3 regions of the uncultured Bacillus sp. genome follow, and region 2 is predicted to be linked to each of the others. Evidence: riboswitches for the same ligand, from Rfam matches in the RefSeq annotation. Region 2 holds a riboswitch; each other region holds the start of a gene.
The links. Region 2 has a riboswitch for S-adenosylmethionine ahead of metE (5-methyltetrahydropteroyltriglutamate--homocysteine S-methyltransferase). Riboswitches for the same ligand answer to the same signal wherever they lie in the genome.
Positions count from the first base shown of each region.

Region 1 (10,020 bases), on a different contig from region 2:
AGAGCATCAAATATCTCTTGCAGCCATTTTTCAAGATACGATCTAAAAAGGGATTCGTTCAGGCGAGTTAAAAAGCGAGATTAACGCTGAACAAACGGCGCAGACCTTTATTTTGTTTCTCATCGGGTTGACTGTGATGATGAAACCCCGCTCCGATCAGCCATTTCTACAGCATTCCGTATCGTAAATCCTTACATTACTGAACAAATGATAAAAAGCGCCCTGAGACAGGGCGCTTTCTGATTAGGATGCATATTGAGGAGACGTTTCCTCCTTCACTGCTTTTTCCTCAGGTATATGAATGCATTTCGTCATGACTGCACTCGCAAGGTAAAGAACCGCAAAGATCCAGACGACGCCTTGCGCACCGACGAGACCGATGAACAGCCAAGCGAGCGCAGGACCGACAAACGCTGATAAACCTGCAGCCAAATTCAATACAGACATGGCCGCTCCTTTGTCTTTTCCGGCCACCGTCGGCACAATGGCGCCGATCGGCACATAGCCTGCCAACAAACCTCCCCAAATAAAGCCGATCACGCTGACAACCGCTACACTTCCACCGGAGAAAACAGGAGCATAATATAATAGGACGGTGAAAATACCGCAGCCGACTCCGCCAAACCAAATAACGGTATTTTTCCAGCCGAATTTATCGCCGACAATTCCAAAGATAAGGTTAAACACAATGTTTCCCAGAAAAATCGTTCCCCAAATCTGCAGCCACACATTGGTTGAAATTCCGTGCTGAGCCATGTGTATCGGCAAAAAGACTGGGAAACCATATGTACCAATGCTGTTGATGATTCTGATGATTCCCCCTGTAAGCACCCGCGGATTCGTAAAAAGAATGGTGACCCCTTTTAAAAGTTCCTCGGCTGTTTCTGATCTTTTTCTTTTCTTCTTTTCAAAACGGTCTTTATTGATAAACAATGCGAAGAGAGCACCGAGACATACCCAGAATATAGAGCTCCAAAGCGTATTCAAATAACCGAATGCTTTGATCGCATAGCTTGAGTACCAAGCACCGAACACAAACATGCCCAGGCAATATGCAATCCAAAACCAGCCGACAGCAGTGCTCAGTTTGTTTTGCGGTGTTCTGTAAATGACCCATGTCAAGAAAGAATAAGCAAAAAGCGGGTAGCCTAACCCTTTCACGAAGTAAGTTACATACATCACAGGAAGGTTCAGCTGCTCAAATCCAAACACGATAAAGGCAGCTGTACCGATCACATAAAACAACAGCCCCATAAACATCGTCCGTTTTGCGCCAAATGCTTCGAGACATACACCTGAAAACCAGGAAGCTATGGCAAGCGCAATCCCGTAAATGCTAAAAATTGAAGCGGATTGCTGAACTGTAAGTCCGTTTTCGATCAGAAACGGGCTGAGCCAGCCTTGTTCAAGCCCGTCTCCCATCATAAACAAAACTACACCTAAAAACCCCCAAGCAAGCCGCTTTGGTATTCCAATTTTATCTAACATATCTGTCTCCTCCTTAGATGCTGATATCAATTACCGTATTACCTTATTAAAGCCGAAAATTAGATCATTCCTTAAAACAGCAGCACATTCCGCCTTATATCAACACTTTGCTTTCTGATCCTGAAAAAAAACGCTGTGTTTGCTTCCATTCCTCATATAAAGCCAGTTCGACCCGACAGTCCTGCGGTTCGATCACCCGGACATTTGCTGACATCTCTTCCGTCAATTGAAGGGTTTCGTTGCAAATGACTGCAGCCCCCACGACAGATGCCTGATGATATCCCTCTTGAACATAGACTTTTTTCTGAAGAAGGTCCGCGATATATTGAGTGAGTGCTTTGCTTTGGAATCCTCCTCCGCACACCCAAACATAGTCACGTTCAAACGGAGTAACCTCTGTTAAAATGTCAAAGTTCCATTTGATCGAAAATGCGATCTCTTGCAGTGCTGCACGTACAAAATGTGCTCTCTTTAAATTTGCAGAAAGCGGGGCATCAAAAAGAAATCCGCCTCTCGTTAACGCATTCTTTTCTGCCGATAAGTAAGAACCGAGAGCTGCCACACATGCATTGTCTTCTTTAGCAAGGGCAGAAATCTCTTCCTCCATCACTTCGTACGATTCATTTGGATAAAAAATCTGTTTTAATTTTTGATAATTCAGGCCGGTAATTCCGGGGTTCGTTTCCACAAGCCAATGCCCTTGATCTGTATGGCAGTTCAGCCAGGCTTTATGTTTTGTGTCGCCATGATCAACAGTAATTTTGGTTATTGGCGTTGTTGTCCCTGATACGATGACAATGTCCTCAAGCGCAGCGCCAGTGCTTTTCACAGCCAGCTGTGTATCACCGCCCCCTGCTATAACCTTCGCATTTATAGAAAGGCCTAATTCGGACGCATATTCATTTGTTATCGTTCCAATCGCTGTTCCCGCTCTTACGAGAGACGGAAGGATGGATGGTGAAAAGCCGAATATGCCGCACATCTCTTCTGACCAAGTGTTTTGCTTCACGTCAAACAGCAGGGTTTCGGTTGCCTGCGATGGTTCATATGTCAAAATTCCGCTCAGCTGATATGTCACCCAATCACTGATGCTTGTAAAGCTAGCAGTCTTTTCCCATAAAGAGGGCTGACGCTGTTTTAAACCATAAAGCTTGAGTGCAGAAAAAAGAGCAGTCGGGAGGCGGCCTGTGCGGCTGTATATCTCTTCCTGATTGGGTATACTCTCCTCCCACTCACGGCCGCGATTATCAATGTTCGGCAGCCCGAGAAAAGAGTCGCCGTTTTGATCGATCAGAACAATCCCCTGTCTTTGACTCGTCGATGTCAAAGCAATAATGTCAATATCACCTGAACGAGAAAGCGCACGTTTTGCCAGTTTCATCACTTGCTTCCACAGCACCTGAGGAGAAAAATAACAGCTGTCCGGGTAAAGCGTCTCGGTGGCATACACGATGTCCTCCCTTTCAACCGTTTGAACGCTACCCGATACACTCATGACCGCTACTCTCGCATTCCCTGTGCCGATATCAAAAACGAGATAGCCTTTTTGTTTTTTCATTCCTCTAACCTCCTTTCTTATACCTCTGTTTTCAGCTCATCTTTGTTATACAATGTCGGAATATTGAGAGTTTTTTCAACCTTCCACCTTTTGAGGGCTTTGTTCAGGATCGTCACGTGATGATCCTCCACTTCAAAGGTTGCTCCAGCGAGATGCGGTGTTGCCAGAACATTAGGCAATGAAATGAATTCGTAATCTGATTTCTCTGGAGGTTCATGATAAAAAACGTCTAAAATCGCTCCTCTGATTTTATGTTCTTTTAGTACAGATAAAAGATCTTCACGGTTTACCACAACCGCTCTTGAAGTATTGACGAAAATCGCACTCTCTTTCATCAGATCAAAACACGTCCGATCAATAAGTCCCAGTGTTTCCTCGGTACGAGGCAGTTGGACTGAAACGATATCACTGTCTGAAAACACCGTTTTAAGAGATACTTTTTCATATAGCGGATGATCGTCTTGTACGTATGGATCGTAATACTTTACTTTACAGTCAAACGCAGTCAGCAGTTTTGCAATCCTTTGCCCAACCGCGCCGAACCCCACCATGCCGACCGTTTTTCCCGTTAATTCGTTCCCTTTAAATTTGGCATAAGCCTGCAAGTAATCGCTGTCCCATTTCCCATCCTTCAGCCATTGATTAGAGGTGCTGGTATGGCGGAGAAAGGAAATCACATGACCGATAAACATTTCAGCAACCGCTTGTGCATTCCGCCCGGGTGTATAAAAAATGGGTATGTCTCTTTTTGACGCTGCGGCCACATCCACATTGGAGGGCATTCCTCTGCACACACCGACAAATGAAAGTTCTGGAACAGATGCAAATACGCTGTCTGTTACTTGATCAAGCTCAGTAATCAAGCCTATCGCATGTGTTTCTTTTAGTAGCTGAATGAGTTCATCTTCCCGGTATGCCCGGCCTTGTTCCTTCCAGGAATGATAAGTGACTGAGCCGAACAATTTTTCAACCTCTTTTCGTCCTTCTTCGTTGTACGGTGCTGTAATCAAAACCGTCATGGTGCAAAACATCCTTTTCATCATATTTTTTCATAAAAAAAATCTCTTTCCGAAGATGGAAAGAGATTCATGTATAAGCGTGCCCTGTTTACAGACAGACGCCGGTATAAACCTTGCTTTCCTATCTTTCAAGCTGACGCTTGCTGGAATTGGCACAATAATGTTGCCGAGGTTTCATAGGGCCAGTCCCTCCACCTCTCTGGATAGAAAATGTTGAGTATGTAATTTTCAGAATGAAGAATACGTTTATCATAAAGAAGTCTCAGATTGATGTCAATCTCTTTTTTTCAGAATTGACGTTATCATCCGAAATGTTATAATTCTTACAATATATCTAACTAGAGAGAGGAACTGGGCCATGAAATCTTTTGCCACACAACAAAACGGCATTTTTAAATCCGTTTGCTCGCTTGACTGCCCGGATCAGTGCGGATTGTTAATACATAAAAAAGACGGAAAAATTGTGAGAGTCCAAGGTGATCCTGATCATCCTGTCACAGCCGGAAACATATGCAACAAAGTCCGAAACATGACAGAGCGCATCTATGATGAAAAGCGGCTGACTACACCTCTCAAACGGACAGGTGCGAAAGGCCGGGCAATATTTGAACCGATTTCTTGGAAAGAGGCGATCGATACCATCACCTCCCGCTGGAAACAGCTGATTGATGAAGAGGGTGCTGAAAGCATACTTCCTTACAGTTTTTACGGTAATATGGGCAAATTAACAGCTGAAGGAATGGACCGCCGTTTCTTTTACCGCATGGGCTCAAGCCAGCTTGAACGGACGATTTGCAGCAAAGCGGGATCTGAAGGCTATAAATATACGATGGGTATAAGTGCGGGAATCGATCCCGAGGAAACCATTCATACGAAACTATTTATTTTTTGGGGAATCAACGCGGTCAGCACAAATATGCACCAAATTACCATCGCCCAAAAAGCACGAAAACAAGGTGCCAAAATTGTCGTGATTGATGTTCATAAAAACCAGACAGGACGTCTCGCAGATTGGTTTATTCCCATAAAACCCGGAACCGACAGCGCACTTGCTCTTGGCATCATGCACATCTTATTTAAAGAAAACCTTCATGATGAAGCATTTCTGTCTGAATACACGGTCGGCTATGAAGAGCTCCGTGAACACGTGAAACAGTATGATCCAGAAAAGGTATCACTGATCACCGGTGTCAGTACCGAAGATATTTATCAGCTGGCAAGAATGTACGGCGAAACCTCCCCTGCTTTTATTAGAATCGGAAACGGACTCCAACACCACGATAACGGCGGGATGATTGTACGGACGATTGCCTGTCTTCCGGCAATCACCGGCCAATGGCTGCACACAGGGGGCGGTGCAATTAAGCATAACAGCGGAATTTTAGAATATAACACAAATGCCTTGCAGCGGTCTGACTTGCTGAAGGGTCGCACACCGAGATCGTTTAATATGAATCAGCTGGGCAAAGTGCTTTTGGAAACAGATCCGCCAATTCGTTCTCTTTTTATTTACGGGACAAATCCGGCCGTTGTCGCGCCAGAAGCGAATAAAGTCAGACAGGGCTTGCTGCGGGAAGACTTGTTTACTGTGGTTCATGATTTATTTTTAACGGAAACGGCTGCATATGCGGACATTGTACTGCCTGCAACATCCGCTTTTGAAAACACTGATTTTTATACATCCTACTGGCACCATTACATCCAGCTTCAGCAGCCGGTGATTGAGAAATATGGAGAAAGTAAGTCTAACACTGAGGTGTTCCGATTACTGGCTGAAGCAATGGGATTCACAGACAAGGAGCTCAAAGATTCAGATGAAGAATTAATCCGCCAGGCGCTTGACCATCCAGATAATCCGTATTTGACGGAGATTGATTATGATTCACTTTCTAAGCATTCATTTATGAAAGCGAAACGCGAAAAGCCGCTGTTTCCAGGCGAACTTCCGACTCCAAGCGGAAAAATAGAATTATATTCAGAGAAAATGAAACAAGCCGGTTTCCCGGCTTTACCGACACATACGCCTCTTACATGCGATGACGAATATCCGTTTATGTATGTTCCGGGGCCAAACCATAATTTCTTAAACTCAACGTTTTCCAACAATGCAAAGCACATCAAGCTTGAAAAGACGCCAAAGCTCTTTATCAACACAAAAGATGCTGAAGAATATGGGATCGTTGACGGGGATCCTGTACGAATTTGGAACGGCCGGGGAGAATGCGAGCTGGCCGCTGCAGTCGGAGAACAGGTGCTGCCCGGTGTCGTAGTCAGCCAAGGGTTATGGGCGGATGAACCAGGAAAAAAACAGCTTGTAAACGCGCTTACCCCAGACCGCTTGTCCGATATGGGAGGCGGGGCCACCTTTTTTTCAGGACGTGTACAGATTGAAAAAGCATGAACGAAAAAACCGCCCAGAGCACGTTCTGGCGTTTTTTTTTGGTTGATAATGAAACCCGGAGTATGCCAAGCCCGTATAACATAACATCGACATAATGGAGGTTTGCATATGGACGTTTTTTTAGGAATCGGTGTTGCTTTGGCTGGCTATTTTATCGGTGAAGGCTTAAAGCAAATGAACCATCCAAAAGCATATGAAAAAAGTGATACCTATCTTATAAAAGAACGAGATATTCACTTTTACATCGGACATTTTTTAGGAATAACGACAACTGAGGCAAAACAGTTAGCCGGAGACATGACAGACATTCCATACATTGAAATAAACGGAAAAAAATATGTACAGAAACATCTATTAAAAGAATGGACATTCACATTAGTTGAGAAACATCAGGATGAATAAAGCAAATCTGAGGAGAGCAAGATTCATTGTCACGCTCTCCTTAGTTCAGATGTATAGTCAGCTGATCATCCTCTCATTTCATACATCGATTCTATTTTAAGTAAACTTGTAAAGATACATTCTGATTGCCGTAAGACCAAACGATGTTTTCAATTTTGAGGTTCTGGCTGAATGTTTCAATCCATACCTGTTTTGAGTTTAATAAAGCGGACAATTGCGCTGAGTTAAGCGTCACTTTTTCAACCTGCTCGTTTTTTTGATACACAAATACTACTTTTATTGTATCTCCGTCTTTCGCCATATTCATCTTCAATGTCTCCCCTTTATGATAAGTAGAATGCCGTGCCTTCCCATTTTTCTAAAACGTGAACCAGATTCACTTTATTTGCCCGTTTAGCTGCACACGTTTATAAAGGATTAGAGAATCCCAAAACCAGTACATCACTGCTGATGCCATACTTAACATATAATAAATATTTGATTGGAATATCCATGATATTGAAGCAGGCTCATTGATAACATAAAACAGGAATACAGCAATAAAAGCGATTATACTGTAAAGCGATAGATACATTAGACTGAATGTTCTCGCTGTTTTCTGCAAAATCATTTGCAGCGGAAAAGCAAAAAGACCAAACATCATAAAACCATATAATAAAGCAAGTGCTCCTGTGAATAAAGCGATCATCGGCATGTGATAAGTGACGAGTGATAAAATCCGAAAAACAAACCAAAGGAAAGGCTGGATAGTCCTAACGTCATAAGCTGATATGATACCATTTTGTTCATTTTTTCACCTCCTAATTATTTAATGGTGGCTGTTATGTTTACATGCAGATTCCTTCCCTAACCTGTCCTTATCTCCGCTTCTTTTTCAAACGTTTTGTACAGTGTTTCCCAGCTTTAGTCAGCTTCTTCATATACGAAGTGTGCTAATAAAATGTTTCAAAAACGACCGGGGTAAAGCTGACTCTCTTGTCTTAATGGGAAAGAGTCAACGAAAAAAAGCGAATGAATACCTGCCTAACAGACAGAATAAGAAGAGTTGATATTCAACACTTTTCGTAAAGGGGTGACACCAATGAGTAAAAAAGGAATTCAAAATTCAAGTATTGAGCAAATAAGAAATGACCATGAGACTGAAACAGCTTTTAAAGTAGATGATCCTAAAAAACATGGTTCTGATCCTAAAAGAACGAAATAAGTTTCGTCTTAATCCCATATGACACAGTTAAATTTTAATAATCTGGAGTGAGTAAAGTGACTCAAAAAAATGGAGCAGACAGACCGGATGACTACAAAAGATTTTCTTCAATTGACAAGGACTATGATTTTCAGCAGACTTTAAATGAAAGTGGTAAGACAGAAGATGCAAACGCTGAAACTCAAACTCATAATAAAGAAAATATGAATGACACTACAGATGTGGCTGGAAAATATTTTGATCCCTCAGATTATAAAGGAACCACGCAATTGGAAAAAGGATTGGCTGAAACTCATGAACAAGTCAGCGATGACTATTTTGAAGGGACTATTGATCAAAATTTGGACTAGTCATTTAAAACGGAGCTAACTTTAAAGAAGTAAGTTAGTTCCGTTTTTACAGTGTAAATGCATGTCAATGCTAAATCATACCAGCTTCCTATATTGAGAAAGCTTAAAACCCCACCGAATAAGATGGGGTTTTAACCTACTTAATATTTAAAACGATGAATAACGGTTTGAAGCTCTTCCGCCAACTGGGATAGAGACTCTGCAGCATAAGAGATTTCCTCGATTGAATGAAGCTGTTCCTGTGATGATTTTGCAACCGCTTCTGTATTTGCTGACGTTTCTTTTGTACCAGCGGCTAATGTATGAACTGTATGCTGAATCACTTCAACGCCTGATGTAAGCTGCTGTGTTGCCGCTGCCACTTCTTGTATTTGAGAAGTGACCTGTTCCACCAGATTCAGTATTTCATTGAAATTCCCTGTTGTCTCTTGAGAAAGCACAATACCTGAGCTCACATTTTCTTGAACAACCTTAATGTTATTCACCGTTTCAACCGATTCATTTTGGATGGTTGTTACCACCGATTGGATGTGATTGGCTGACTTATTCGTTTCATCGGCCAATTTCCGAACTTCTTCTGCCACCACAGCAAATCCTTTTCCTTGCTCTCCGGCTCTGGCCGCCTCGATCGCTGCATTCAGTGCCAGCAAATTTGTCTGCTCGGAAATATTTGTGATTAGCGAAGAAATATCTCTGATTTCTGCTGTGCTCGCTACCAATGCCTGCAAGCCATTGCCGGCTGAATCTACAGATTTATCAATGAATTTCATCTGATCTAACATTTTGTTGACGGATTGAGATCCTATTTCAGCCTTGTCTCTCATCGACGAAGAAAGATCCGCTATGTTACCTGTATTTGAAGCAACAGATGATATACTGTCTAATAATTCAGTAATGGATTCCGCGCTCTTTTCTGTCATTGAGCTTTGCTTCACATTGCTGTCGGCAGCCATCCGCATTGCTCTGGAAATATGTTCAGAAGTTGATTTCGATTCTTCCGCGCTTGCCGATAATTCTTCAGAAGATGCGGCGACTTGTTCAGATGAGCTGCTGATCTGCTTCACAATTTGAGTTAATGAATGGGTAAAAGAATTGAAAGATTGAGCAAGCTGACCAAATTCGTCCTTATTTTTCACAATGACTTTTTTGGTTAAATCCGCCTCGCCATGAGCAATTTCCTCCAGCTGCATATTCATACTTCTCAATGGCACCATAATGGACCTTAACAACAATAAGCTTAAAACAATGCCTACCATCATTGATACCGCTGTGACAATGATGATGAACCATTGACTCATTTCCCCATTGCTTCGTATTTCACCTTTTAGATCCTCCACCTCTTGATTCAGGCGATCAGACAGCTTATTGACAGCTGGATCCACAACTTCTTTTCTTAATGTTCTTTCTTCTCCAAAATGGATGGTTTCTGCTTTTTTAGGATCTGAAGAGTAGGCTTTTAATACTTGCTGATTTAAAGCTCTATACTGAGTAATTCTTGTTTTAATGTCTTCAATATTTGATTGATATTTCTCTTTATCAATCAAGTCATTGATCCGATCAAGGCTCTTTAAGACATCCTCTGCTTTTTCCTCCATTCC
Region 1 is NZ_CATYRA010000002.1:387,898-397,917, forward strand. It holds partial or broken gene Q5C82_RS05450 (TetR/AcrR family transcriptional regulator) at 1-187, shown strand, start outside; gene Q5C82_RS05455 (MFS transporter) at 244-1,488, opposite strand; gene Q5C82_RS05460 (FGGY-family carbohydrate kinase) at 1,583-3,046, opposite strand; gene Q5C82_RS05465 (2-hydroxyacid dehydrogenase) at 3,064-4,089, opposite strand; SAM riboswitch class I at 4,184-4,275, opposite strand; gene Q5C82_RS05470 (molybdopterin oxidoreductase family protein) at 4,424-6,466, shown strand; gene Q5C82_RS05475 (hypothetical protein) at 6,575-6,868, shown strand; gene Q5C82_RS05480 (hypothetical protein) at 6,960-7,175, opposite strand; gene Q5C82_RS05485 (UPF0715 family protein) at 7,245-7,562, opposite strand; gene Q5C82_RS05490 (hypothetical protein) at 7,950-8,072, shown strand; gene Q5C82_RS05495 (YozQ family protein) at 8,129-8,422, shown strand; gene Q5C82_RS05500 (methyl-accepting chemotaxis protein) at 8,563-10,020, opposite strand, start outside.
Region 1: linked by a shared signal. The riboswitch ahead of Q5C82_RS05465 (2-hydroxyacid dehydrogenase) and the one ahead of metE (5-methyltetrahydropteroyltriglutamate--homocysteine S-methyltransferase) in region 2 are both predicted to bind S-adenosylmethionine.

Region 2 (10,020 bases):
TTTGCATGCTGACGGTTGAGGACGAAATCGCTTTTGGGCTGGAAAATCTGCAGGTTCCGAGAGAAGAGATGACAGAGAAGATTGATGCCGTATTAGAAAAATTACGTATTACCCATTTAAAAGAAAAAACAATATCTGCACTGTCAGGAGGACAAAAGCAGAAAGTGGCTCTCGCCTGTATTTTGGCGATGGAGCCTGAGCTTATTATGTTAGATGAGCCAACTTCTTTATTAGATCCTTATTCAGCTCGGGAGTTCGTTCACATGATGAAAGATCTTCAGCAAGAAAAAGGCTTCAGCCTCCTCGTCATTGAGCACCAGCTTGATGAATGGACGCCTTGGATTGAGAGAACAATCGTGCTGGACAAAGCAGGCAAAAAAGCGCTCGATGGCCGGACGGAAGATCTATTTCAGCACGAAGCGGAAACTCTAAAGCAAATGGGCATCGCGATTCCAAAAGTGTGTGACCTGCAGGAAAAACGCAGTATGCCGTTTACTTTATCAAAAGAAACGCTTTTCAAAGAACCCTTTACCGGGCATGCCGAAAAGGATGAAGCTCCTTCCGGGAAGAGTGTGCTGGAAGTCAACAGCCTTTCGTTCACGAGAGGACAGCAGACGATTTTCAAAGACATCAGCTTTTCCTTGCGCGAAGGCTCTTTGACGGCGCTTGTCGGCCCGAACGGCACCGGAAAATCAACACTCTTATCCGTCCTCGCCCGTCTGATGAAGCCGAAAAGCGGAAAGATTCTTCTATATGATAAGCCGCTGCAATCGTATAAAGAAACTGAACTGCGAAAACGAATGGGATTTGTTTTTCAAAACCCGGAGCATCAGTTCGTCGCCGGCACAGTATATGACGAGCTGCTGTTCGGCCAGAAAGTAAATGCTGAAACTGAGAAAAAAGCGCAGCACCTGCTGCATCGTTTCGGTCTTGCACATTTGGCTGATCATCATCCGTTTGCAATCAGCCAAGGGCAAAAACGGCGCCTGAGCGTCGCTACCATGCTCATGCATGACGTAAAGGTTTTATTATTAGACGAACCAACCTTTGGCCAGGACGCCCGTACGGCGGCTGAATGCATGGACATGATTCAGCGGATTAAGCAAGAAGGAACCGCTGTCCTCATGATTACACACGATATGGAGCTAGTGTCTTCGTATGCCGACAGCGTGCTAGTGCTTCACGATACAGGCCTGGTTTTTGACGGATCTCCAGCGCAGTTATTTTCTCAGGAAACCGGACTTGTCCAAAAAGCAAAGCTCACCCTTCCTCTTCTATATGAATGGATGGCATATCAAGAGGAGGTGCGTGATGAAGCAGCGGTTACATCTCATTAATCCGACAGTGAAAGCAGCAGCCGTTTTTTGCTGTGTTGTCATGCTGTCGTTTATTTACAATCCTTACACTCCTGCGTGTTTTTATATCATCATCGTTGCGGGTATCCTATTGGCGGCCAAAATTTCATTGAAAAAATGGTTTTTGTTTACGATTCCGTTTTTGATTTTGGCATTCGGATGCGTATGGACAGCCGCTGTTTTTGGGAAGGTTCCGACAACACCGGATAATTTCTTGTTTCAAGCCGGCCCTATCTCGATCAACAGCGATAATGTATCTGTCGGCATCTCTCTCGGATTTCGTATTTTGTGCTTTTCCGCCTTATCAATGATGTTTGTTTTTACAACCGATCCGATTTTATTTATGCTGAGCCTTGTCCAGCAGTGCAAACTCTCACCAAAGCTCGCATATGGCGTTATTGCAGGCTTTCGTTTTCTTCCGCTTTTAAAGGATGAGGTCCAGCTGATCCAGCAGGCTCACAAGATCAGAGGAGGAGCGGCGGAGAGCGGCTTCATTGAGAAAATCAGCGCGTTAAAGCGGTATACCATCCCCCTTTTGGCCAGCGCCATTAGAAAAGCGGAACGGACAGCGCTGGCGATGGAATCGAAAGGTTTTACAGGAAGCAGAAAACGGACATATTACCGGACACTGACCGTCAACCGGCGCGATTGGCTGTTCTTTTGCCTCGTTCTCTTATTATTCGCAGGGTCTTTTCTCGTATCTTTCTGTTTTTCCTCATAAAAAATCCGCTATCGGCGATAGCGGATTTTTTCTTATTGATGATAGTTTAATGCCTGGGCGAGATTGGTTTTAATCGTAATATTCGAAAAATCAATTCCCAGCTGTACAGCGGTTTGCGCAATTTCAGGCCTGATTCCTGACAGGGTTGACCTGACACCGATCAAATTGAGGGCCTCGATCAATTTAAAGATTTGGTGTGCTACCATCGTATCAACCACCACAACACCTGACAGATCGATTAACAGATGCTCCACGCGTCTTTTTGCACAAGCCTGAAGCGTGTTTTCCAGAATAAACTTTGCCCGTTCGGTATCAATGTCACCGACAAGCGGAAGCAGAGCTGTTGATTTGCTCAGTGTAATGACAGGCGAGCTTAATTCTAGTATCATTTCTCTTTGGGCGTTTAATTGCTGTTTGGCATTCATTTCAGCGTGATCGACGAATGTATAAATGGTAAAATCAAATACTTTTACAATCAAATCTGCCCATTTTTGTTTCTCTCCCGATTCAAACGCCGACTCGTTTTCTTCTGCGAACTTCTCAAAATACTTCGTATATAATCTCCGGTTTCTCATAAACTCCCGAATGACATACTGAACCGGAGTGTCAAGATGCTTTTGATCGTTCGTCAGCTCAATGACCCACTCTTGAAATTCTTCGAGAAATTGTTTTTCCGGTAAAACATACATGTAATTCAGATGCCGGTAAAATTCTCTGTCCTGCTCTTTCAATTCTTCCGTTACAGATGCATTATGTAAGGCGTAAAGCGAATTCGGATCACTTTCCTCCATCGTTTCAATCCATTCCTCGGCCATTTGGTCCACATGCTCTGAAAAAAACGCATATAATTTTTCATTCAGTTTCATCACACTGCTCCTTTCCCCAACACTATTATAACTTGACTAACAGCTGAATCCCAGTCATACATGCTGAAGCCATCCAATATTTTGAAAATTACTAATTCTTTGGGTTGTATCCCATTTTTTCAAAATGCTTCAAATGGCTCTGTCCGAACGGTTGTTTTTTTCATATAATATGAGGCAACACCCTTGAATCCACTTGAAAGCATAAAAAAGGAGGGCTTTTTTATGAATGGTGAAATCCGCTTGATCCCGTATGTGACGAATGAGCAGATCATGGATGTAAACGAGCTTCCTGAGGGCATTAAAGTGATTAAGGCGCCAGAAGTGTGGGCAAAAGGGGTAAAAGGCAAAAATGTAAAAATTGCTGTATTGGATACGGGGTGCGACACAAGCCATCCTGATTTAAAGAACCAAATCATCGGCGGAAAGAACTTTACGGATGATGACGGCGGCAAGGAAGATGCGATCTCCGACTACAACGGACATGGCACACACGTCGCTGGAACAATTGCAGCTAATGATTCAAACGGCGGCATTACCGGGGTCGCGCCTGAGGCAAGCCTATTGATTGTGAAGGTTCTTGGCGGTGAAAACGGCAGCGGACAATACGAATGGATTATTAACGGCATTAACTACGCGGTGGAACAGAAAGTCGATATCATCTCAATGTCCCTTGGCGGACCAAGCGATGTGCCAGAGCTGGCAGAAGCAGTGAAAAACGCCGTCAAAAACGGAGTGCTTGTCGTGTGCGCAGCGGGAAATGAAGGTGACGGGGACGAACGAACAGAAGAGCTTTCCTACCCTGCGGCTTATAATGAAGTCATTGCGGTTGGATCTGTTTCCGTAGCGCGAGAATTATCAGAATTTTCTAACGCTAATAAAGAGATTGACCTTGTGGCTCCGGGAGAAGATATCTTATCCACTCTCCCTAACAAGAAGTACGGTAAGCTTACCGGCACTTCAATGGCAGCTCCTCATGTCAGCGGAGCGCTTGCTTTAATCAAAAGCTATGAAGAAGAATCATTTCAAAGAAAGCTTTCTGAATCTGAGGTTTATGCACAGCTGATCCGCAGGACACTTCCGCTTAATATTGCTAAAACGCTGGCAGGCAATGGATTCCTGTATTTAACCGCTCCTGATGAGCTGGCAGAAAGAGCAGAGCAATCACATTTGCTGACCATATAAAATTATTTTTCTTATATAACATAAACCAAATATTGTCAATCAAATTTCAAATTCTATGTTGACAACGAATTTGAATTACTGTTAAGATTACCAACAAATGATTCAACTTTTCAAAAAATTAATAACATTTTCTCTTATCGAGAGTTGGGCGAGGGATTGGCCTTTTGACCCCAACAGCAACCGACCGTAATTCCATTGTGAAATGGGGCGCACTGCTTTTCGCGCCGAGACTGATGTCTCATAAGGCACGGTGCTAATTCCATCAGATTGTGTCTGAGAGATGAGAGAGGCAGTGTTTTACGCAGAAAAGCCTCTTTCTCTCATGGGAAAGAGGCTTTTTATTGTGGGAAAACCTCTTAGCAGCCTGTATCCGCGGGTTAACGAGAGTGTTTTACATATAAAGGAGGAGAAACAATGACAACCATCAAAACATCGAATTTAGGATTTCCGAGAATTGGACTGAACAGAGAATGGAAAAAAGCACTTGAAGCGTATTGGAAAGGCAGCACTGATAAAGATACGTTTTTAAAGCAAATCGACGGACTATTTTTATCCGCAGTAAAAACACAAATTGACCAGCAGATTGATGTTGTGCCTGTTTCTGATTTCACACAGTATGACCATGTACTCGACACAGCAGTCAGCTTCAACTGGATTCCGAAACGATTCAGACATTTGACTGATGCTACCGATACATACTTCGCTATCGCCCGCGGAATAAAAGACGCTGTATCCAGTGAAATGACAAAATGGTTTAATACAAATTACCATTACATCGTTCCGGAATATGACGAGAGCATTGAATTCCGCCTGACAAGAAACAAACAGCTCACAGATTACCGCCGGATCAAACAGGAATACGGCGTTGAAACAAAACCTGTGATTGTCGGCCCTTATACGTTCGTCACGCTTGCTAAAGGCTATGAACCGTCTGAAGCAAAAGCGATCCAAAAACGCCTTGTGCCGCTATATGTACAGCTTTTGAAAGAGCTTGAAGAAGAAGGCGTAAAATGGGTTCAAATCGATGAGCCGGCGCTTGTTACAGCTTCTGCCGAAGATGTCCGAGGCGCAAAAGAATTATTTGAAAGCATGACAAACGAGCTTTCATCCTTGAATGTGCTTTTGCAGACGTATTTTGATTCTGTTGATGCTTATGAAGAGCTGATCTCTTACCCGGTACAGGGAATTGGCCTTGATTTCGTTCACGATAAAGGCAGAAACCTGGAACAGCTGAAAACACACGGATTCCCAACAGATAAAGTGCTGGCAGCCGGCGTCATCGACGGACGCAATATTTGGAAAGCAGATCTTGAAGAACGTCTCGATGCCGTTCTTGATATTCTCAGCATTGCAAAAGTCGATGAACTGTGGATTCAGCCTTCCAGCAGCCTGCTGCATGTCCCGGTAGCGAAGCACCCTGATGAGCATTTGGAGAAGGATCTGCTAAACGGATTATCCTACGCAAAGGAAAAACTAGCCGAGCTGACAGCTTTGAAAGAAGGTTTAGTATCAGGAAAAGCGGCGATCAGCGAACAGATTCAGCAGGCGAAAGCTGATATTCAGGCGCTCAAACAGTTTGCAACTAGCGCGAATTCTGAACAAAAGAAAGAGCTTGAGCAATTAAGCGATAAAGACTTCAAACGCCCGATTCCTTTTGAGGAACGTTTAGCCCTGCAAAATGAATCTCTCGGCCTTCCGCTTTTGCCGACGACTACGATCGGAAGCTTCCCGCAGTCTGCTGAAGTGCGGAGCGCACGCCAAAAATGGCGGAAAAATGAGTGGTCTGATGAACAGTACCAAGACTTTATCAATACAGAAACAAAACGATGGATTGATATTCAGGAAGAATTGGAGCTTGATGTGCTTGTGCACGGTGAATTTGAACGGACAGACATGGTCGAATACTTCGGTGAAAAGCTGGCCGGCTTTGCCTTCACAAAATACGCTTGGGTTCAATCATACGGCTCACGCTGTGTCCGCCCGCCAGTCATTTACGGAGATGTTGAATTTATTGAACCGATGACAGTGAAAGACACGGTATATGCACAGTCCCTGACATCCAAGCATGTGAAAGGAATGCTGACCGGTCCTGTTACAATCTTAAACTGGTCCTTCCCTCGAAACGACATTTCGAGAAAAGAAATCGCCTTCCAAATCGGGCTTGCCCTTCGTAAAGAAGTAAAAGCGCTTGAAGACGCAGGCATTCAAATTATTCAAGTAGATGAACCGGCGTTGCGCGAAGGCCTTCCATTAAAAACCGAAGATTGGAATGAGTATTTGACTTGGGCGGCAGAAGCATTCAGATTAACCACTTCTTCCGTGAAAAACGAGACGCAAATTCATACACATATGTGCTACAGCAACTTCGAAGACATCGTCGATACGATCAATGATCTTGATGCCGATGTGATTACAATCGAACACAGCAGAAGCCACGGAGGATTTTTAGATTATTTAAAAGACCATCCGTATTTGAAAGGGCTCGGCCTTGGTGTATATGACATTCACAGCCCTCGTGTGCCGTCAACTGAAGAAATGTACAACATTATCGTTGATGCACTTGCCGTCTGCCCGACTGACCGCTTCTGGGTAAACCCAGACTGCGGATTGAAAACAAGACAGCAGGAAGAAACGGTTGCCGCATTGAAAAACATGGTTGAAGCCGCAAAACAGGCAAGAGCTCAGCAGACACAGCTTGTATAAAATAGAAACCATCTGTCTTTGGCAGATGGTTTTTTCTATTAGAAAGCGGAAATCGGTTTCCGATGCTTCCCGTCCCCTTCTATTAATATTTTGGCTGTTCCATTTTCATCAAATTCCACAAGGCTCATTGAGGTATCATGTATGTAAGCAGAATTCCATATGTCATGAACGCGTCTTCCCTTTATGATATTTAACAGCATTAATATAAAGACAGAATGGGTAACCAAGAGAACATTACCGGAAGAATGGCTGTCTAAAATCGTTTGGAGAGCCAGCCTTACCCGGTTTTCAAAGTCAAAAAACGTTTCACATCCCTGCTGGCGATAAGCTTCGGGATAATGAAAATAAGCATGAAAAAGATCTGGTTCGTCCCTTTCAATATCCTCTTGTTTTTTCCCTTCCCATGAGCCCAGTGACATTTCTCTGAATATATGATCTATCACCAGCGGGGGCCTGCGCGATCCCAGTATGGTTTTTGCTGTCTCTTCTGTCCGCTTGCTCGGGCTGATGTATACCTGATTCAATTCAATATCCTTCAGACGCTCCCCAAGAGCGCGGGCGTTGTACAGTCCAAGTTCTGTTAAATCAGAATCCAGCCAGCCCTGCATCCGTTTTTCTACGTTCCATTGGGTCTGTCCGTGTCTGGCAATATATAAATGCAGCATGATTACCCCTCCTCTATTCTCCTCTTATCTTAGCAAATCACCCAAATACTTTGTTTATTTTGCACTTTTTCGAGAATGTTCTTTGCCCCTTTTTCGGCTATACTTATAACACTCAATTGACAGGAGGGTTTGGGATGAATCATGAAACATTTTTAAAACGGGCTGTCGATCTTGCTCGTGATGGAGTGAATGCAGGAGTTGGCGGGCCTTTCGGAGCCCTTATTGTGAAAGACGGATCCATTATTGCCGAGGGGCAGAACAATGTCACAACAAGCAATGATCCGACCGCCCATGCGGAAGTGACAGCTATTCGGAACGCCTGCAAAGCACTTGGAACATTCCAGCTTGATGACTGCATTTTGTATACGAGTTGTGAGCCATGCCCCATGTGCTTGGGCGCCATCTACTGGGCCCGGCCCAAAGCCGTTTACTATGCAGCGGAGCACACAGACGCTGCTGAAGCCGGTTTTGATGATTCATTCATTTATGAAGAAATTGATAAACCTGCTGAAGAAAGAACGATCCCCTTTTATCAAGTGACACTGACGGAGCATTTATCCCCGTTTCAGGCATGGCGGGATTTTGCCAATAAGAAAGAATATTAAAAGGATCAGGCATGTGCGGCCTGATCCTTTGTTAATTCGCTGAGAAGCCGCTGTGCCCGGACGCACTTCGGGTTGGCATTCAGCGCTTTTTGCAAATACAAAACAGCAGTCATATGCTGACGCAATTCAGCATGGCAGACACCGAGCCAGCAGCTTGATCTAAAATCGGCTGCCCCCTTCACCTGTACGTACTGATGGTTTTCATTATTGGTTTGCAGGCAAGCTTCAAACGCTGCAATCGCTTCTCTGACTTTTTTAAGCTGATACATGACGATCCCTTTATAATAGTGAAGCGTGCAATAATCCGGATAATGTCGCAGCGCTTCATGGATATCGCGTTCCGCTTCTTCGTACCGTTCTGCGTCAATTAATAATTTAAACTTTAAATAATAGACAGCAGGCGGCGGAAATTGCATATTTCTTTTACATTCATTGATGCAATCCACTGCCAGTAGGAGGGCTTTATCATGTTCGTTTCCTCTGTCATACTCAGCTGCTTTCTGATAAAGGAGAGACGGGTCAGTGCTGGATGTCAGCAATTCCGTATTCAGCAAGCTTATGTTGTGTTTATGCTTTTGCTGTGCCTCCTGCTCTAAATACCCGTAATGGTGAATGATACATGGAAGCGAGAAAGTACTGCTTTCCCCTTCTCCCTCAGGCCTTTCGCAAACCCTTCCCGTAAACGTTATGTTTTGCTGATTGCGGATCAGCCTGATCTGCCTTTGTTCAAACGCTTCGTGTTCATCCCATTCCTTCCCTGTATAGTTCACAACCTTCACGCAACCGAGAGATGGCAGGCTGTCAGCCAGCATCGAAGGCAATAGGCTGCCTGTGTCCGGATCTAATTCTTCGTCGGCATCCAGGATCAATATCCACTCACCCTCGGCATGCTGCAGACTGGCATTTCTCGCCTGTGAAAAATCCTGTTTCCATCTATGATGATAAACCCGGGCATGAAAGCTTGCGCAAATGTCTTCCGTACGATCGTTTGACCCGGTATCAATCACAATGATTTCATCGGCAATAGGCTGCACACTCTCTAAACAGCGTGCAATATGGCGTTCTTCATTTTTCACAATCATACATACTGACAGCTTTGGTCTCTTCATGTACTCACCTTTTCTCTAGTCTGAATTCACCTCTATTACATGTATTCACACTTCGAAAAGATCATGCCCGCCCCGCATGCTTCCCCACAAAAAAACATCCTGAGAACCCTCAGGATGCCGGTCATTATTTTAATTCTAATTTCACATCAATATTTCCTCTGGTTGCCTTTGAATAAGGACAGAAATCATGAGCAGCATTGACAAGCTCTTGCGCCTTGTCGCGATCCAAATTTTTCGTGTTCACAACAAGTGTGACGCCGATTTTAAACCCGTCGTCGCTCTCATCCTTCATGAGGCTGACCTGTCCTTCAACTTCGGAATCAATCTCGATATTTTGTTCTTTGGCCACGTGTTCAAGCGCGCCGCCGAAGCAAGCAGCGTATCCTGCCGCAAAGAGCTGTTCCGGATTTGTGCCGGTTTGTCCTTCTTTTTTGGCATTTGGCATTACAATATCAAAATCAAGAACACCGTCATCTGATGTAATATGTCCTGCCCGTCCGCCGCGCGCGGTTACTTTTGCTGTAAATAGTGCCATATTTTCCAACCTCCTTATTTGTATCTAGTTGTTATATTTCCCTTTCTGATCTTTTTAAACATGCTATGTTTGCCGAGAATAGGAAAAGTGATGTTTTTCAGATACAATAGAATGGAATGTCAGAAAGAGTTGGTGAACAAGATGGAAAATGAATTTGACCATATGAAATTGGAAAATCAGCTATGTTTTTTGCTTTATGCGAGTTCACGGGAAATGACAAAGCAATACAAGCCGCTGCTTGAAAAACTAAATGTGACGTACCCTCAATATTTGGTTTTG
Region 2 is NZ_CATYRA010000009.1:113,402-123,421, forward strand. It holds gene Q5C82_RS15510 (ABC transporter ATP-binding protein) at 1-1,337, shown strand, start outside; gene thiX (HMP/thiamine ABC transporter permease ThiX) at 1,312-2,076, shown strand; gene rsbRB (RsbT co-antagonist RsbRB) at 2,109-2,942, opposite strand; gene isp (serine protease Isp) at 3,165-4,124, shown strand; SAM riboswitch class I at 4,256-4,411, shown strand; gene metE (5-methyltetrahydropteroyltriglutamate--homocysteine S-methyltransferase) at 4,539-6,827, shown strand; gene Q5C82_RS15535 (histidine phosphatase family protein) at 6,866-7,492, opposite strand; gene Q5C82_RS15540 (nucleoside deaminase) at 7,627-8,097, shown strand; gene Q5C82_RS15545 (glycosyltransferase family 2 protein) at 8,103-9,206, opposite strand; gene Q5C82_RS15550 (organic hydroperoxide resistance protein) at 9,331-9,741, opposite strand; gene ohrR (organic hydroperoxide resistance transcriptional regulator OhrR) at 9,883-10,020, shown strand, end outside.

Region 3 (10,020 bases), on a different contig from region 2:
TCATCTCGCTTGTGTCTGTTTTTTGATCTGAATGCACAGAGTACGCAAACAGGGCCGCATACGCGCCTATACAAAGCGCGAATGCAAGCAATTTCTTTTTCATGGCGCTCTCCCTGCTGTTTTTTTATACCATTATACCATGTCTGCGCCCTCATTTTTCCAGATTATCGTCTTGCCCGTTTTTCGGCGCGGCGGTCAGCCACGATAAAGCAGGCGTGAATCGCGCCCGGCAGCCAAAAGATGCAGGTCAATATAAGATTCAGCAATGCCTGAAACGGTTTTCCCGTAAACAAAACAGCAAGCGGCGGGCATAGGACAGCAAGCAGGTACATCATTTTACCTCACTCCTTTCAGTTGTAAAAAAGGACAGCCTCACAGTAAGGCTGTCCTCTTTTGTTTTGTTTTATTGAATGCCAAGCGCGATTTTCGCGTATCTGGACATTTTGTCTCTTGTCCAAGGCGGATTCCACACAATGTGAACCTCCGTCTCTTTTACTTCCGGAATGTCCGCTAATGCTTTTTTCACTTCATCAACGATAATCGGCGCTAACGGGCAGCCCATTGATGTCAGTGTCATCGTAACGTGCGTTAAGCCATCTTCATCCATATCAACATCATATACCAAACCAAGGTTCACGATATCAACGCCAAGCTCAGGGTCAACAACCTGTTCCAGAGCGCCCATGATGTTTTCTTTTAATGCTTCTTCCACGTTCCCTCACTCCTTTTTTCTACAGTATAACGTAAATCCAGCCCTTCTTCATACCATTGTGCTTTATAAGTACGTATCAAACCATTCAATCGTTTTTAACACAGCTGTCCGCGGGACTTTATGGTCAGCGTGTTCATCTCCGATAAATTGGAGGCGTTCCGGCTGCTCGCTGTAATGGGATTTGATCGTCTCATAAAATTTCCGAGTCGGCGCGTAAGGCACGACTTTATCTTTTGCGCCGTGCCAAAATAATAGCGGGCGCTGGCGCAGTTTTTCCGGCTGTAGGCTGAGATCCCGCATTTCGAGACGCTTTATCAGCTCCTCTACCTTTTCTTCCGGCACGTCGATATCAATTCCCTGAGATTGAATATGGTCAATCTGCTGCTGAAACAGTTCCACATAATTCGGGCTTCCCATCAGGCTGACGCCGGCCTTTATCCAATCATAAGCAGTCAATGCGCCAAGCGTTGTGATACCTCCCATTGATGTGCCTGCGAGGCCGATACGACCGCTGTCTATCAGGCCCTCTTTTTCAAAATGCGTTTTGAGTACGCCGATCTCTTCAATCTCATTGAGGACGATGTCCCAAAAATGGCCTGCCAGCTCTTCAACAGCCATTTCTTCTCCCCGTTCACCATGGTGCAGAGCCTCCGGCAGAACGGCTCTAAAGCCCTTTTCCGCAAGCAGATAAGCAATATGAAGGTTGTGTTCCTTCGCGCTCGTAAAACCATGTATAAAGATGACGAGAGGAACAGCGCGGTGCCTGTTCTCTTCCTTTACAATATGTAAAAACGGAATACCGGAAACGGTTTGATTTTCAATTTGAATCACAATGTGCCCCTCCTTAGGATAACCATAATCATAAGTGTAACATGTAGACAATAAAGATGGTAAAAAGCTACACTGTAAGTAAGGCAAAACAAGCAAATTCTAAGGTCAAAGGAGCTTTTCATGGAGACAAAACCCTATTTAATCGCATTAGATTTAGATGGAACGTTATTAAAGGATGACAAAACCATATCGGAATACACCCTTCGGACGATACAGCGCCTAAAAGATGACGGGCATTATGTCTGCATCTCAACGGGCCGTCCATATCGTTCAAGTTCCATGTACTACCAGCAGATGGAGCTGACAACGCCGATTGTCAATTTTAACGGAGCGTTTGTCCATCACCCGCAGGACGACAGCTGGGGACGATATCATACCTCACTGCCGCTTGATGTTGTCAAACAACTAGTCGAGATCAGTGAGAGGTACAACGTACATAATGTGCTTGCCGAAGTCATTGATGACGTGTACTTTCATTACCATGATGAGCACTTGATTGATGCCTTTAATATGAATACAACAAATGTGACGGTCGGAGACTTGCGGAAAAATCTCAGTGAGGATGTTACATCCGTGCTCATTCACGCAAAAGAAGAAGATGTACCGGCCATACGCTCCTATTTATCGGATGTGCACGCCGAAGTGATCGATCATAGAAGATGGGCCGCGCCGTGGCATGTCATCGAAATTATTAAAAGCGGCATGAATAAAGCGGTCGGCCTGCAGAAAATCAGCGATTATTACGATGTGCCGAGGGAGCGGATCATTGCTTTCGGAGATGAGGATAACGATTTGGAAATGCTTGAATTCGCAGGCTGCGGCGTTGCGATGGGAAATGGAATTGACGAGGTCAAGCAGATTGCCAACCGGACAACGGCTACAAATGAAGAGGACGGCGTGGCAAGATTTTTAAAAGAATATTTCTCACTTTAAAGATCGCCCATATTAATTTTTCCCACTCATAAACGTTACTTCGCCCCACCATACTATTGAAGACGACTCATCTCGTCAAAGTATGGAAGGGGGCAGTCTCACAATGGGTAAACGAAGCAAATCCAGAAGGTTTATTCACCAGGGTAAAGACTCCATCGGGCTACACGCCGCAAGATTTCCATATCGGTCTACATTAGAAGAAGCTCACCAGCATGCCGCAGCACGAGACTCGGCAGAAAGGCAGTATGAATATTAAATGAGAAATGAACTGTTTCAGCAGGCAAAATCATTTGTTCAACAGGCTGTCATGGTGACAAACGGCTTTGAGGAAGGCGATCAGGAGCAAGCGATTCTGAGAGCCAAAAATGCTGTGTCTTCTGCGTATGCCAATTCGACAGATGCGGAACGTCAACAGCTTCATCAATTTCAGGATCAGCTAGACAAACTGCAATAAAAAAAGGCTATGGCGATTCGCCATAGCCTCTTATTTGACTTCAAACTCCTGAACAGCCTGAACCTGCTTGAGATTTTCCGCTCTGCCCTTAAATGTTACCTTTACCTCGTAAGTTCCGGGCTCAGGGACTTCCTTCCACACATCAGAGAAATCATATGTTTCTCCGGGTTCCAATGTCATGTTTTGAAAAGCCTGCGTAAACATTTTGTCTTTCGAATAACGGTATCTTTCTTTGTTGTCAGAATCATACACGACAAGTTCAAATTTTTGTCCTGTGCTGAATTGAAACTCGACAGCACGTTCGCTTTGGTTCTTCAGCGACATGTTAAACTTGATTTGTTCAGGCTCCTGAATTGCGTCAACAGATAAAACAACCTCTTGATTCTCCATTCCGCCTGATACCTCCTTATCGGGTTCTGTCTGCTCATCTTTCCCGCAGCCTATCAAAAGCAGCACGGGAAGGAGCATCACAAGCAGCCGTTTCACGACTTCCACCTGCTTTCGTCAGTCTTTTCTAAAGAAACCAAAAATCCCTGTCGTTTGAACAATGTTCGTAAATGCTTTCGGATCAACTTCTTTGACGATCTTCTCTAAATCGTACAATTCGTACCTAGTGATGACGATAATCATCATTTCTTTCTGTTCGTTCGTAAAGGCTCCTTTAGCCGGAACAGTTGTGATGCCGCGCACCATTTTTCCATAAATGGCTTCTTTGATTTCGTCCGCTTTTTTCGTCACGATCATTGCCGTGAGCTTCATGTGGCGGGTGTGAATGGCGTCGATCACCCTCGTTGTCACATACAGTGTTACCAGGGTATATAATGCTTTCTCCCAACCTTGCAATAATCCTGCCGTCAAGATGATAATCCCGTTGAGAATAAAGAAATATGTGCCGACGGGTTTATCCTTCCACTTTGCTAGCACCATGGCGACGATATCGAGCCCGCCTGTTGAAGCGCCGTATTTTAATGTTAAGCCGATACCGACCGCGGAAATGACGCCGCCGAACACTGCGTTCAGCAAAATGTCATGTGACAGGCTTGTTTCCGGCAGGATCCCCATAAACACAGTAGTGAGTGCGACACTTAAAATACTGTACACCGTAAACGATTTGCCGACCTTCAGCCACCCTAAAATACCGACCGGAATGTTTAAGAGGAACAAGAGCGTTCCCGTCGATATGTAAAAGGGGGCATATTGAACAATGACGCTTGATAAAAGCTGGGCGACACCTGTAAATCCGCTGGCATATACATCTGCCGGAATCAAAAATAAGTTCAGCCCGGCCGCATTGAGTAAAGCGCCGATGATGACGATGAGTAATTTTTTTGTTTGATCTAGTACCATTGCATGTTCCTCCGCTCTTTCTTCTTATTATGTTTTCCCTTAAAACAAATATTTGAACACGATTTTGGCAAATTAATATGATATAGTTGGCTTAACTCTTATGATAACGAGCGATAATGGAAAGAAGGGAAGCAATATGACAGTTCATCTCATCGCTGACAGCGCCGCTGATTTGCCTCGTTCTTATTTTGAAGAAAACGGCATTGGCTTTATTCCGCTCAGAGTCTCTCTCAGCGATAAAGAATTCGAGGATGCAGTCACGATTGATGCGGATCAAATATTTGAAGCGATGCAAAATGGAGAAACGCCTAAGACGTCCCAAGCCTCACCGCAAACGATTAAAAATGTGTTTTTGCAATATGCCGAAACAGGTGATCCCGCTTTTTACATTGCCTTTTCCTCAGGCCTCTCCGGCACGTATCAGACAGCTGTGATGATGGCCAATGAAGTAAAGGAGGAATTCCCCGATTTCGATTTACGGGTCATTGATTCCAAATGTGCTTCATTAGGATACGGCCTGGCTGTCCGGCATGCTGCCGATCTCTGTATCAACGGAAATACAATACAAGAAATTGAAACGTCTGTAAAGAACTTTTGCGAACAGCTTGAGCACATTTTTACCGTTGATGACCTCACATATCTTGCAAGAGGCGGCCGCATCTCCAAAACATCCGCATTTGTCGGCGGTCTGCTGAATATTAAACCGCTTCTTCAGATGGAGGACGGCAAGCTTGTGCCTCTAGAAAAAATTCGCGGGCAGAAAAAACTTTTTAAACGGATCATCGAACTAATGAAAGAGCGCGGTGATGATTGGGGTAATCAAACCGTGGGGATCAGCTACGCTGCGAACGAAGAAAAAGCCATTGACATGAAAAATTTGATTGAAGATACGTTCAATCCGAAAGAGATTATCATGCATTCAATCGGTTCTACGATCGGCTCACATGCCGGTCCCGGCACATTAGCCGTATTCTTTTTAAGAAAATGAGCAAACAAAAACCTCCAGATATTTGATATATGCTGGAGGTTTTATATTACTTTTTTGTTTACATAAATGATGACGCCAACTCCATATGCCAAAATCATTGGCGGAATCAGCTGATCTTGTCCTTGGAATGAAATAAAACCGTTTAAAAGAATAAATATCCCTGAATTCAGAAAAAAGTATCCCGCAATTCTAGCCAGACGGTCTTTGTCACGTATCCGAGACTCACGGAAACCAGACAATATCCATGTTTGCTTTTTTATTCCTGCCATATAAGCAATCCAAAAGAAAAGCATCGCAATCAAGACCAATAAAAAATCGATGCGAATGTCCACAAAAGCTCCCCCTGTCTTTTAACTGACAAAACAATCTGTCTCCCCTAATAATACGTAACAGAATTTTATTTGTGAAGTTCTTATATAAAAAATAGAAGACCTGTACGGCCTTCTATTTTTTCTCGTATGTCCATCCGTTCTCCTGATACACTTTTCCGTTTTTCATCAAATGGCCGAGCGCGCGTTTAAAGGCGGCTTTGCTCATGTTAAACCGTTCTCTGATATCGTCAGGCTGGCTTTTGTCGCTGTACGGCATAGCACCGTTTCTTGTTCTCATATACGTCAAAATGTACTCGGCATCTACAGACAATGCATCCTGTTTTCTCGGAAGCAGCGACATGTTCACTGAACCGTCTTCTTTTACTTGAATCACCCTTCCCGTGATTCTTGAGCCGAGTCTTGGCTCTTCTTTTCTTTCTGACGGATGGATAAAACCGCGGATCCCGTCGTCTGTGATGATGAATGAACCCGTTGCGATTAATCTGTACACCGTACCTGACAGCTCTTTATTCATCAGATCTTCTGAAGCGTCGGTAAACAGTTCGCTGATGATATCTTCCGGCGCTGGTTTCGCAAACATGCGCCCCCGGTTCGTCACTTTCAGCATACAGTATAGTTTATCCCCTTTTTGCGGCCAGACATCCTCGTATGGCGGCAAATGCTCAGTTGCAACAAGCGCGTCCTTAGATAAGCCGACATCAACGAAAACGCCCATATCTTCCACTTTATCCACCACTTCGACCCAGCCGTACTCATCAGCGCTGATGACCGGAATTTTCATCGTGGCCGCAAGTCTTTCCTGCTGGTCGACGTATATAAAGACCTCTACCTCATCCCTATCTTCGATATCCTCAGTTATTTCACTGTTATGTAAGAGAATCGTATCTTCTCCGTCGGTTAAAAAGTAACCGAAGTCAGTTTGGTGATCTATACTCAAGGTTAATTGCTGCCCTGGTCTCATGCTATCGTCCTTCCTGTTCCGCTTATTTTTCTGCGGATTCTGTTAACATTTTTTCCAATCATCTCAAATTGATTCTTTGTTCTGTTGGAAGTTTCTCTTTATTCTACTATAATCAACACATAAGTTAAATGTTATGGAGGTTTTCTTATGGCAAAAGAAAGTTCATTTGATATTGTATCCAAGGTGGAATTGCCCGAAGTGCTAAATGCGATCCAAATCGCACTGAAAGAAATCAGCACACGCTATGACTTTAAAGGAAGCAAAAGCGACATTTCTTTAGATAAAGAGGAGCTTGTCCTCGTTTCTGATGACGAATTTAAATTAAGCCAGTTGAAAGATGTGCTGGTCAGTAAATTGATTAAACGAAACGTGCCGACAAAAAACATTGATTACGGCAAGGTTGAAAGCGCGTCAGGCGGAACGGTGCGCCAGCGTGCAAAGCTTGTTCAAGGCATTGACAAGGACAACGCCAAAAAAATCAATACCATCATCAAAAATTCCGGACTGAAAGTAAAGTCTCAAGTGCAGGATGATCAAGTGCGCGTCACTGGAAAAAACAAGGATGACCTGCAGCAGATCATCACAGCAGTACGCGGCGCAGATCTGCCAATTGACGTTCAATTTATTAATTTCAGATAAATTTTCTGAATCCTATTGATTATTGTCTTTATTTTCGGTAAATTTGGAGAAAGGGAAAATGCCAGTTTTCTTTAGAGCACTTCCTGAACACAAAAATTTCATATCCGTTCTTATCAAGAGAAGCAGAGGGACTGGCCCGACGAAGCTTCAGCAACCGGTGTAATGGCAATCAGCCATGACCAAGGTGCTAAATCCAGCAAGCTCGAACAGCTTGGAAGATAAGAAGAGACAAAATCACTGACAAAGTCTTCTTCTTAAGAGGACTTTTTTTATTTCTCTTTTTTCCTTGCTGAATGTGAATAAAGGAGGCAGACAATGGGACTTTTAGAAGATTTGCAAAAACAGGTGTTAATCGGTGACGGTGCCATGGGGACGCTCCTCTACTCCTATGGCATTGACAGATGCTTTGAGGAGCTCAACATTTCAAAGCCGGAGGAAATTCAGCGCATACATAAAGCGTACGTTGAGGCTGGAGCCAACATCATTCAAACAAATACGTACGGGGCCAATTATATTAAACTATCCAGACACGGGCTTGAGGATGACATCAAAAAAATGAATCAGGAGGCGGTAAAAATCGCGCGGGCTTCAGCAGGCGATGCGTACGTGCTGGGGACAATGGGCGGCATCCGCACCTTTAATAAAAATGCGTACAGCCTTGACGAAATCAAACGCAGCTTTCGCGAACAGCTGTACCTGCTGCTGCATGAAGAGCCGGATGGGCTGCTGTTAGAAACGTATTACGATTTGGAAGAAGCCCGTGAAGTGCTGAAAATCGCGCGCAAAGAGACTAGCCTTCCGATTATGCTTAATGTCTCCATGCATGAGCAAGGTGTACTGCAGGACGGAACACCGCTTTCTGAAGCATTGCGATCGATTGCGGATCTCGGGGCTGATATCGTCGGCATTAACTGCCGGCTCGGCCCTTATCACATGATTGAAGCGCTTAGCGAAGTGCCGATTTTTGATGACGTGTTCTTATCAGTTTATCCGAACAGCAGTCTTCCCTCGCTTGAAGAAGGCCGGCTCGTCTATGAAACAGACGACACGTATTTTCAAAACAGCGCGTCAGAATTCCGCAAGCAAGGCGCACGGATTATCGGCGGCTGCTGCGGCACCACGCCGAATCACATCCGGGCGATGGCGGAAGCGGTTGGCGGGCTTGCTCCGATTACAGATAAAGAAGTCAAAACCCGGCCTAAGGAATTCATTTCTGTTCAGGATGAGCGGACAGAACCGGGCCTGAATGAGATCGCAGCGAAAAAACGCTCCATTATCGTAGAGCTGGATCCACCAAAAAAATTGAGCTTTGACAAATTTCTGTCCGCCGCTGCTGAATTAAAAGAAGCGGGAATCGACGCCCTGACCCTCGCTGACAATTCCCTGGCTACTCCGCGGATCAGCAATGTTGCCTGCGGCGCCCTTGTGAAGCAACAGCTCGATATGCGCTCCCTTGTCCATATTACGTGCCGTGACCGAAACATTATCGGCTTGCAGTCACATTTAATGGGCCTTGATACGTTAGGGCTGAATGACGTGCTGGCCATTACCGGCGATCCTTCTAAGATCGGGGATTTTCCGGGTGCGACGTCTGTGTATGATTTAACATCCTTTGATTTAATCAGGCTGATCAAACAATTCAACGAAGGACTGTCCCTGTCTGGAAAACCGCTTGGCAAGAAAACGAATTTCTCAGTCGCCGCCGCATTTAATCCTAACGTCCGCCATCTGGATAAAGCGGTAAAACGGCTGGAGAAAAAAATAGATTGCGGCGCCGATTATTTTGTTTCACAGCCTGTCTATTCCGAGCAGCAGCTTGTCGATATCCATAACGAAACAAAGCATCTGAAGACACCGGTCTATATCGGCATTATGCCGCTCACAAGCAGCCGAAATGCTGAATTCATCCACAATGAAATTCCGGGCATTAAGCTATCTGACTCTATTCGCGAAAAAATGGCTCTCGCCGGCGAGGATAAAGAGAAACAAAAAGCGGAAGGCCTTGCGATTGCACGCTCCCTGTTGGATACGGCATGCGAGCTGTTTAACGGCATCTACTTGATTACGCCTTTTCTCAGATCTGACTTAACCGCCGAGCTCACTTCGTACATTCAGCAAAAAGATGAGCAGCGCCAAAATATCTATTTGCATTAATACCTAGAAGACTGCCTGAGCCAATCGGGCGGTCTTTTTCAATGTAATTCGTGTTACGATAAAAGAAAATCAGTTTATGAGGAGGAACATCATGCTCGAAGTTAAAGCCATTTCTGCGGAAGATACTTACGACATCCGGCACCGCATCCTGCGTCCCCATCAATCCATCGAACAATGCAAATATGAACAGGATCATGCGGAAGGCGCCTTTCATCTCGGTGTGTTTTATGAAGGAACGCTGATCAGCATCGCTTCTTTTTCCCCTCAAAATCAGCCATTATTAACGGAATCCCCTGCATATCGGCTGAGAGGCATGGCGACGCTTGAAGGATATCGCGAGCAAAAAGCCGGAAGCACGCTGATCAAATATGCGGAGCAAAAACTGGCAGACAGAGGCGTACAGGCGGTCTGGTGCAATGCAAGACAACATGTCAAAGGCTACTACGCAAAGCTTGGCTGGAAAGATCTTGGCGAACCGTTTGAGATTCCCGGCATCGGCACTCATGTTGTCATGTACAAAACATTCGGAACAAGCAGGTGACCCGTATGAAGGTAATGGATGAGCTGATTGAGCTTAATGAAGAACATACCCCCGGACTATTGCGGCTTTGCAGGCAAGCCGGGTGGCCTGATTATGGCGAACAAGAGCTGGCATTGCTTGTCCAACAG
Region 3 is NZ_CATYRA010000003.1:142,805-152,824, forward strand. It holds gene Q5C82_RS06495 (FAD-binding oxidoreductase) at 1-103, opposite strand, end outside; gene Q5C82_RS06500 (YqaE/Pmp3 family membrane protein) at 165-335, opposite strand; gene Q5C82_RS06505 (metal-sulfur cluster assembly factor) at 404-712, opposite strand; gene Q5C82_RS06510 (prolyl oligopeptidase family serine peptidase) at 776-1,543, opposite strand; gene yitU (5-amino-6-(5-phospho-D-ribitylamino)uracil phosphatase YitU) at 1,664-2,476, shown strand; gene Q5C82_RS06520 (hypothetical protein) at 2,580-2,732, shown strand; gene Q5C82_RS06525 (DUF3813 domain-containing protein) at 2,733-2,930, shown strand; gene Q5C82_RS06530 (BsuPI-related putative proteinase inhibitor) at 2,961-3,416, opposite strand; gene Q5C82_RS06535 (YitT family protein) at 3,435-4,277, opposite strand; gene Q5C82_RS06540 (DegV family protein) at 4,414-5,265, shown strand; gene Q5C82_RS06545 (DUF3784 domain-containing protein) at 5,307-5,597, opposite strand; partial or broken gene Q5C82_RS06550 (S1 RNA-binding domain-containing protein) at 5,710-6,607, opposite strand; gene Q5C82_RS06555 (YajQ family cyclic di-GMP-binding protein) at 6,706-7,197, shown strand; SAM riboswitch class I at 7,305-7,422, shown strand; gene Q5C82_RS06560 (bifunctional homocysteine S-methyltransferase/methylenetetrahydrofolate reductase) at 7,513-9,351, shown strand; gene Q5C82_RS06565 (GNAT family N-acetyltransferase) at 9,443-9,892, shown strand; gene Q5C82_RS06570 (GNAT family N-acetyltransferase) at 9,898-10,020, shown strand, end outside.
Region 3: linked by a shared signal. The riboswitch ahead of Q5C82_RS06560 (bifunctional homocysteine S-methyltransferase/methylenetetrahydrofolate reductase) and the one ahead of metE (5-methyltetrahydropteroyltriglutamate--homocysteine S-methyltransferase) in region 2 are both predicted to bind S-adenosylmethionine.